DNA from 2 places in the Stenotrophomonas sp. 96582_Sma genome. Region 2 is predicted to be linked to the other one. Evidence: riboswitches for the same ligand, from Rfam matches in the RefSeq annotation. Region 2 holds a riboswitch; the other holds the start of a gene.
What was found. A riboswitch is a leader RNA that binds a small molecule or an ion and turns the genes downstream of it on or off. The one in region 2 is predicted to bind thiamine pyrophosphate.
Positions count from the first base shown of each region.

Region 1 (3,413 bases), 1.1 Mb from region 2:
GTGCCGGTGTCGCGCGCTCGTGCCTGCAGCATGCTGGCGCTGGCCACGATCTGCAGCGCATCGGTCAGCTGGCCGTTGGCGGTCAGCTCCAGGCCGGTGTGGGTCTGCGTGCCTTCCTCGACGAAGGTGTAGCCGACCTCGCTGTTGTCCGGCCTGGCGTACTGGTACGGCTGCGAAATGCGGAACACGGCTGCGCCCAGCGTCAGCGCCTCGACCGGCACGTACTTCACGCCCACTTCCAGCTGCCGCGACTGCACCGACGGCAGGAAGGTGTCGGCGTTGCTGGTCCAGAAGGGCGCTTCCTGGCCCAGCGAGATGCCGCGCACGTAGCTGGCATAGGCGTTGAGCTGGTCGGTAGCCTTCCACACCACGGCGGTCTGCGGCAGGAAGCGCGACAGGCGGCTGTGCCGCTGCGGGGTGCCACGCTTGTCGTAGGCACGCTCGTCCAGGCGCACGAAGCGGCCGCCGGCCAGCCACTGCCAGTCATCACCGAAGCTCATCCGGTCCAGCGCGAAGAACGCGGTCTGGCGGCTGTCCAGGCGTCGTGCGGACGGCCCTGGAATCTTCGGCGACGGCTCGAACACCGGCACCTGTGCGTCGTGGATGTTGCTGGTGCCGACGTACTCGTTGACGCTCGGGTGCTTGTCTACCGTGCGGCGGAAGTAGTCGGCACCGATGGTCAACTCATGGCCGACGCTGCCGGTCTCGAAGCGGCCGCGCAGCTCGGCACGGGCCTGCTGGTTGCGGCGGGTGTCGTCCGGGCTGCGGTAGTCGTAGACGTCGTAGTCGCCATTGGGCGCGAAGTAGTTGCCCGGCACGCTGCCATCGGCGCACTGCGTGGCGTAGTAGCAGCCATAGGCGAAGGCGACGTTGTCATCGATCACCGAGCGGCTGTGGCCGACCGAGACGCGCGACTGCCAGGCATCGTTGAAGTCGTAGGTGTGCAACGCGGTGATGTTGGTGCTGGCGATATCCACCGGGCGCTGCCAGGGCTGGTAGCCGAGCAGGAATTCGCGATCCACGCCGTGCGGCAGCTCGCGCGCGCCCAGCAGCTGGTAGCCCGACACCGAGCGCTGCGAACTGGTCTGGTAGTTGGCATCCACTTCCAGCTTGCCGCGTTCGCCAATCAGCCAGTCGGCGGCCAGCGAGTAGAAGTTGCGGCGACCATCGGCGTGCTCGACGTAGGAATTGCTGGAATCCCATGCGGCATTCAGGCGCAGGCCGAAACGCGGGGTGATCCAGTGGCCGACATCGACGGCGACGTAGCGCGAGCCTTCCGAGTCGGTACCGAGCGTGGCGGTGCGCACTTCGGCCGGGCGCTTGCCGATGTAGTTGATGATCCCGCCGGGCGCCATCACACCCGCGGCCAGGCCGGCTTCACCCTTGAGGATCTCAACCGACTGCACGTTCTCCAGCGCCAGGCGCTGTTCGCCGGCGATGGACAGGCCGTTGAAGCGGTAGCCGGTGGCGGCGTCCAGCGCAAAGCCGCGGATGGCGACGTTCTGGTAGTAACCCACCGGCGCATACGCATCACCCAGCGAGGCATCGTTGCTGGCCAGCTCGGACAGCGAACGCACCTGGCGGCGGTCGAGGTAGTCGCGCTCGAGCACGTTCACCGAGGCCGGGGTGTCCTTCCATGACCCACCACCGAAGGCGTTCACGCGTGAGGTATCGGCCTTGGGTTTGCCGGCCTGCACGCGCACTGCCGCCAGTTCGGTGGGCGAGCGCTCGGCGCCGGTGGCAGCCGCATCGGTGGCAGCGTCGGCCTCGCTGGCATGCAGCGGCAAGGCGGCGCAGAGGGCGAGGGAGAGCAGGGTGGGGCGCAGGCAGCGGTTCATTCGGTTCGTCTTCGGACAACAAGGGAGACGAAGCGACGGCGCGCAGGTGCACCGGCCCATGACGGGGGTGTGGCTGCGGCTCAAAGCTCCCTACGCCGGTGCAAACCGGATCAGGTTCCAAGGGACTCTCTCAGCCTGGCAGATCCAGGCACCCCCGCTTCAGGTGACCATTTCACTACAAATGGTACGGATTTGCGAGCCGGTGCCCTTCAGGCTGCCGCGTGCAGCGCCTGCAGCAGTGCCTGCCCCGGCGCGCTGTGGAACCACGCCGGGTGCCCCAGCATGAAGGGCTGCCAGGCCACATCCGCGTTCGCGGTCGAGCCGGTGACGCCTTCGAAGTACTCCACTTCGGACAGTGCAAAGTCGAAATGGACCATCGGCAGCAGGTCGGCCAGCAGGTGCACGCGTGCTGCCGACAACGGCAGCAGCTGGCGGTAGCCGTCGAGCAACGCCAGTGCGATGTCGATGCGCACCGCCTCCATGCCGCGCTCCAGTTCCAGCCACGCCACTGCGTTGCGCTCGATCGCGGTGGCGAAGTCAAACAGTGCGCTGGTGGGCGAAGCCAGGCCGAAATCCAGCACGGTGCTGACCTGCCCGTCGCGCCACAGCAGGTTGGAGACATGCCAGTCGTTGTGCGCCCACAGCCGTGGCTCGTCGCGCAGGCGTTCGGCCAGGCCGGCATGCCACGGCAGCACGTCGCGGCGAAGCTGGGTTTCCCATGGAATGCGCGCGAGGTAGCGGGCCAGCCCCGGTCGTGTGGGCAGTTCGGCTTTGATCGCGGCGATGGGATCGTCGGCGCGGATCAGATCGTCGCGCGCGACCAGCACATGGGTACTGCGCTGTGGCGCGTGATAGCTGGCGGCGGCACGGTGCAGCCGGGCCAGCATGCGGCCGGCTTCGCGGGCCTGCGCGACATCGGTCAGCAACGACCACGACACGGCATCGCGGTACAGGTCCTCGCCCACGCCCACGGCATGCAGTTCGAAGGTCCATTCGCCGTGCTCTACTGCGGTGTGGCCATCGGTTGCCGCCAGCACCTGCACCACCGGTACGCCGGCGGCAGCGAGATGGGCGATGAAGTGGTGTTCTTCTTCCAGGCAGGCGGCGCTGCGAACGCTGTGGTGGTGGCGCTTGATGAACACCGGTCCGCGCGTGCCATTGACGATGGCGGCGGCCGACAACGGTCGAGGACTGTGCCAGTGCGGCTGGCTGCCCGCATCCAGCTGCGGAAAGCGCTGGCGCAGCCACGCGAGGTCTGCGGTGCTGATCGGCGGCCAGTCGGCAGCGACCTCGTCGTTGTTGAGGCCCTGCACCCGGTGGGAAGAAGAAGTCATGCCGCAGCCCCAATGGGGAAAGTCACATCCAAGGGTGCGAATTCAACGCCATGGCCGCCCGCAACGCAAACGGGCGGGTCATCGACCCGCCCGTCCGTGCATCGGCATGGGGGATGCCGCGCTGCTTACCAGCCGCGATGGCGGCCGCGGTCGTGGTAGTAGCGGTTGTCGTAGTAGCGCTCGCGCTGCCAGCGACGGTCGTCACCGCGGTCGTAGTAGCCGCTGCGGTAGTAGCCACGGT
Region 1 covers NZ_CM151122.1:151,538-154,950, forward strand. The annotation lists gene ACZK2R_RS00665 (TonB-dependent receptor) at 1-1,838, opposite strand, end outside; TPP riboswitch at 1,909-2,004, opposite strand; gene ACZK2R_RS00670 (phosphotransferase enzyme family protein) at 2,048-3,172, opposite strand; gene ACZK2R_RS00675 (glycine zipper 2TM domain-containing protein) at 3,298-3,413, opposite strand, start outside.
Region 1: another riboswitch for thiamine pyrophosphate. It lies ahead of ACZK2R_RS00665 (TonB-dependent receptor); the one in region 2 lies ahead of thiC (phosphomethylpyrimidine synthase ThiC).

Region 2 (3,413 bases):
CAGCAGCAACGCCGCTGCGATCAGCGCCACCGCGATGCCCCAGGCCAGCTTGCGCTTCAACGGCGGATCGCCTGCCTCGTCAGTGGACATGCTGGCCAGCACCAGCACCGCCGAATCGGCTGATGTCACGAAGAAGATCATCAGCAGCACCAGTGCGATGCAGGAAAGCAGCAAGGGCAGCGGCATGCTGTCAAACAGGGTGAACAGCACCGTTTCATAGCCATTGCCCAGCGCCTGCACCAGGTCGGCGTGGCCGAAGATCTGCGCCCACAGCGCAGTACCACCAAACACCGCGAACCAGAAGAAGCCCAGCACCGTGGGTGCCAGCACGACGCCGATGACGAACTCGCGGACGCTGCGCCCACGCGAGATGCGCGCGATGAACGAGCCGACGAACGGGGCCCAGGAAATCCACCACGCCCAGTAGAAGATGGTCCAGTCCGCCACCCATGTGCTGCCCGAGAACGGCGACATGCGCAGGCTCATCGTCACCAGCTGGTTGAGGTACGACCCCAGTGTGGTGGTGAACGTATCGAAGATGAATCCGGTCGGACCCAGCACCAGTACGGTGGCCGCAAGAAGCGCGGCCAGCGCAAGATTGAAGTTGGACAGCCACTTCACCCCGCGCTCGACACCGCTGGCGGTGGAGGCCATGTACAGCACGAACGCGATGGCGATGATGGTCAGCTGCAGTGGCACACCCGCGTGCAGGCCGAACACGCGTTCCATGCCGGCAGCGATCTGGATGGTACCGAACCCCAGCGTGGTGGCCACGCCAATGGCAGTGGCAACAACCGCGGCGATGTTGACCACGCGTCCGATCCAGCCGCGATGGTGCCGGCCGATGATCGGTTGCAGCATGTCACTGACCAGTCCACGGCCATTGCGGTTGAACTGGAACCAGGCCATGGCCAGGCCGATCAGCGCGTAGATCGCCCACGGGTGCAGGCCCCAGTGGAAGAATGCATAGCGCATCGAAGCCCGCGCCGCGTCCATGCTCTGCGGTGCGAGGCCTTCCGGAGGCTTGGTGAAGTGGGAAATCGGCTCGGCGGCGCCCCAGAACACAAGGCCGATGCCCATGCCGGCGGCGAACAGCATCGACATCCAGCTGGCGCGCGAGAACTCCGGCTCGGCATCTTCACCGCCGATGCGCAGGTTGCCGAAGCGACCGAATGCCAGATACATCAGGAACGTCAGTGCCAGGAACACGACCAGAAGATAGAGCCAGCCGACACTGCGGATGACATCGGCCAGTACCGACTGCACCACGGTATTGAAGGGGCCGGGTGCAACACCGGCAAGCAGCACCAGAAGCAGAACCAGTGCGATGGAAACGCGAAACACCATGAAGGAGCTTCTCCGATCAAGGGATTGAGGGGAGCGAGCAGAGCTTGCTGCGAGGGGCCGGCGACATGCAGCACAGACCGGGCAGGGGCCGCGGAGGCGGCGGGGAAACACCGGCCGCAGCGGCACGATGCGTGTGCACGTTACTGAATGCGATGTCACGGTTCTGTTAATACAGAAACAGCGGATCCACGCCGTGCGTGGATGGAACAGCCAGGAGCTGCAGTGCGTTCTATGCTCTAATGCACACCAAGAAGCGGGGGTACCGCGGCCATGTGGCCACGGTTGAGACAGTCCCTTGGAACCTGATCCGGCTCATACCGGCGTAGGGAAGCTTTGTAGTGCAGCCATGCCCGGACTCCGCCCAAGGACCGTCCGGGCGCGGCAGCAGTGCGCCGCCGCTTCGTCCCTGACCTTCCTGGACGATGCCCGATGAACGCACAGCTCTCCGCCCTGCAGCAACAGGCCCAGCAACTCTCCGAATCCGTGACCCGGCCCATTCCCGGCTCGCGCAAGATCCACGTGCCCGGTTCACGCCCGGATCTGCAGGTGCCGATGCGCGAGATCGCGCTGACCCGCACGCCGACCTTGTTCGGCGGCGAAGAGAATGCACCGGTGACCGTTTACGACACGTCGGGCCCGTACACCGATCCGGAGGTGCGCATCGATCTGTCCGCTGGTTTGCCGGCACTGCGTCGCGGCTGGGTGGAAGAACGCGGTGATACCGAGCGGCTGGAAGGACTGAGCTCTTCGTTCGGTCGCGATCGCGAGCATGACCCGAAGCTTGATGCGGTGCGCTTCCCCGCGCGCAGCCTGCCTCGCCGTGCGCGTGCAGGTGCCAACGTCACCCAGATGCACTACGCGCGCCGCGGCATCATCACGCCGGAAATGGAATTCGTCGCCATCCGCGAGAACCAGCGGCTGGACGCGATCCGCGATGCCGGGCTGCTGCAGCAGCACCCGGGCGAGGCGTTCGGCGCTTCGATCCAGAAGATCATCACCCCGGAGTTCGTGCGCGACGAAATCGCCCGCGGCCGTGCGGTGCTGCCCAACAACATCAACCATCCGGAAAGCGAGCCGATGATCATCGGCCGCAATTTCCTGACCAAGATCAACGCCAACATCGGCAACAGCGCTGTTTCCTCGGGCATTGCCGAGGAGGTGGAGAAGCTGGTGTGGGCGATCCGCTGGGGCGGTGACACGGTGATGGACCTGTCCACTGGCAAGCACATCCATGAGACCCGCGAGTGGATCATCCGCAACTCGCCGGTGGCGATCGGTACCGTGCCGATCTACCAGGCGCTGGAGAAGGTCGACGGCCGCGCCGAGGCGCTCACCTGGGAAATTTTCCGTGACACGCTGATCGAACAGGCCGAGCAGGGCGTGGATTACTTCACCATCCACGCTGGCGTGCTGCTGCGCTATGTTCCGCTCACCGCCAAGCGGGTCACCGGCATCGTCAGCCGCGGTGGCTCGATCATGGCCAAGTGGTGCCTGGCACACCACAAGGAGAACTTCCTCTACACGCATTTCGAAGACATCTGCGAAATCATGAAGGCCTATGACGTGACCTTCTCGCTGGGTGACGGCCTGCGCCCGGGCTGCATCGCCGATGCCAACGACGCTGCGCAGTTCGGTGAGCTGGAGACGCTGGGCGAACTGACGAAGATCGCCTGGAAGCACGACGTGCAGACCATGATCGAAGGCCCCGGCCACGTGCCGATGCAGCTGATCAAGGAGAACATGGACAAGCAGCTGCGCGAATGCGGCGAAGCGCCGTTCTATACGCTGGGGCCGCTGACCACCGACATCGCACCGGGCTACGACCACATCACCAGCGCGATCGGTGCGGCGATGATCGGTTGGTTCGGTACGGCGATGCTGTGCTACGTGACGCCGAAGGAGCACCTCGGCCTGCCCAACCGCCAGGACGTACGCGACGGCATCATGGCCTACCGCATCGCCGCGCATGCGGCCGACCTGGCCAAGGGACACCCCGGCGCACAGGTGCGCGACAACGCGCTGAGCAAGGCACGCTTCGAGTTCCGCTGGGAAGACCAGTTCCATCT
Region 2 covers NZ_CM151122.1:4,105,651-4,109,063, reverse strand. The annotation lists gene ACZK2R_RS19200 (BCCT family transporter) at 1-1,347, opposite strand, end outside; TPP riboswitch at 1,593-1,694, shown strand; gene thiC (phosphomethylpyrimidine synthase ThiC) at 1,777-3,413, shown strand, end outside.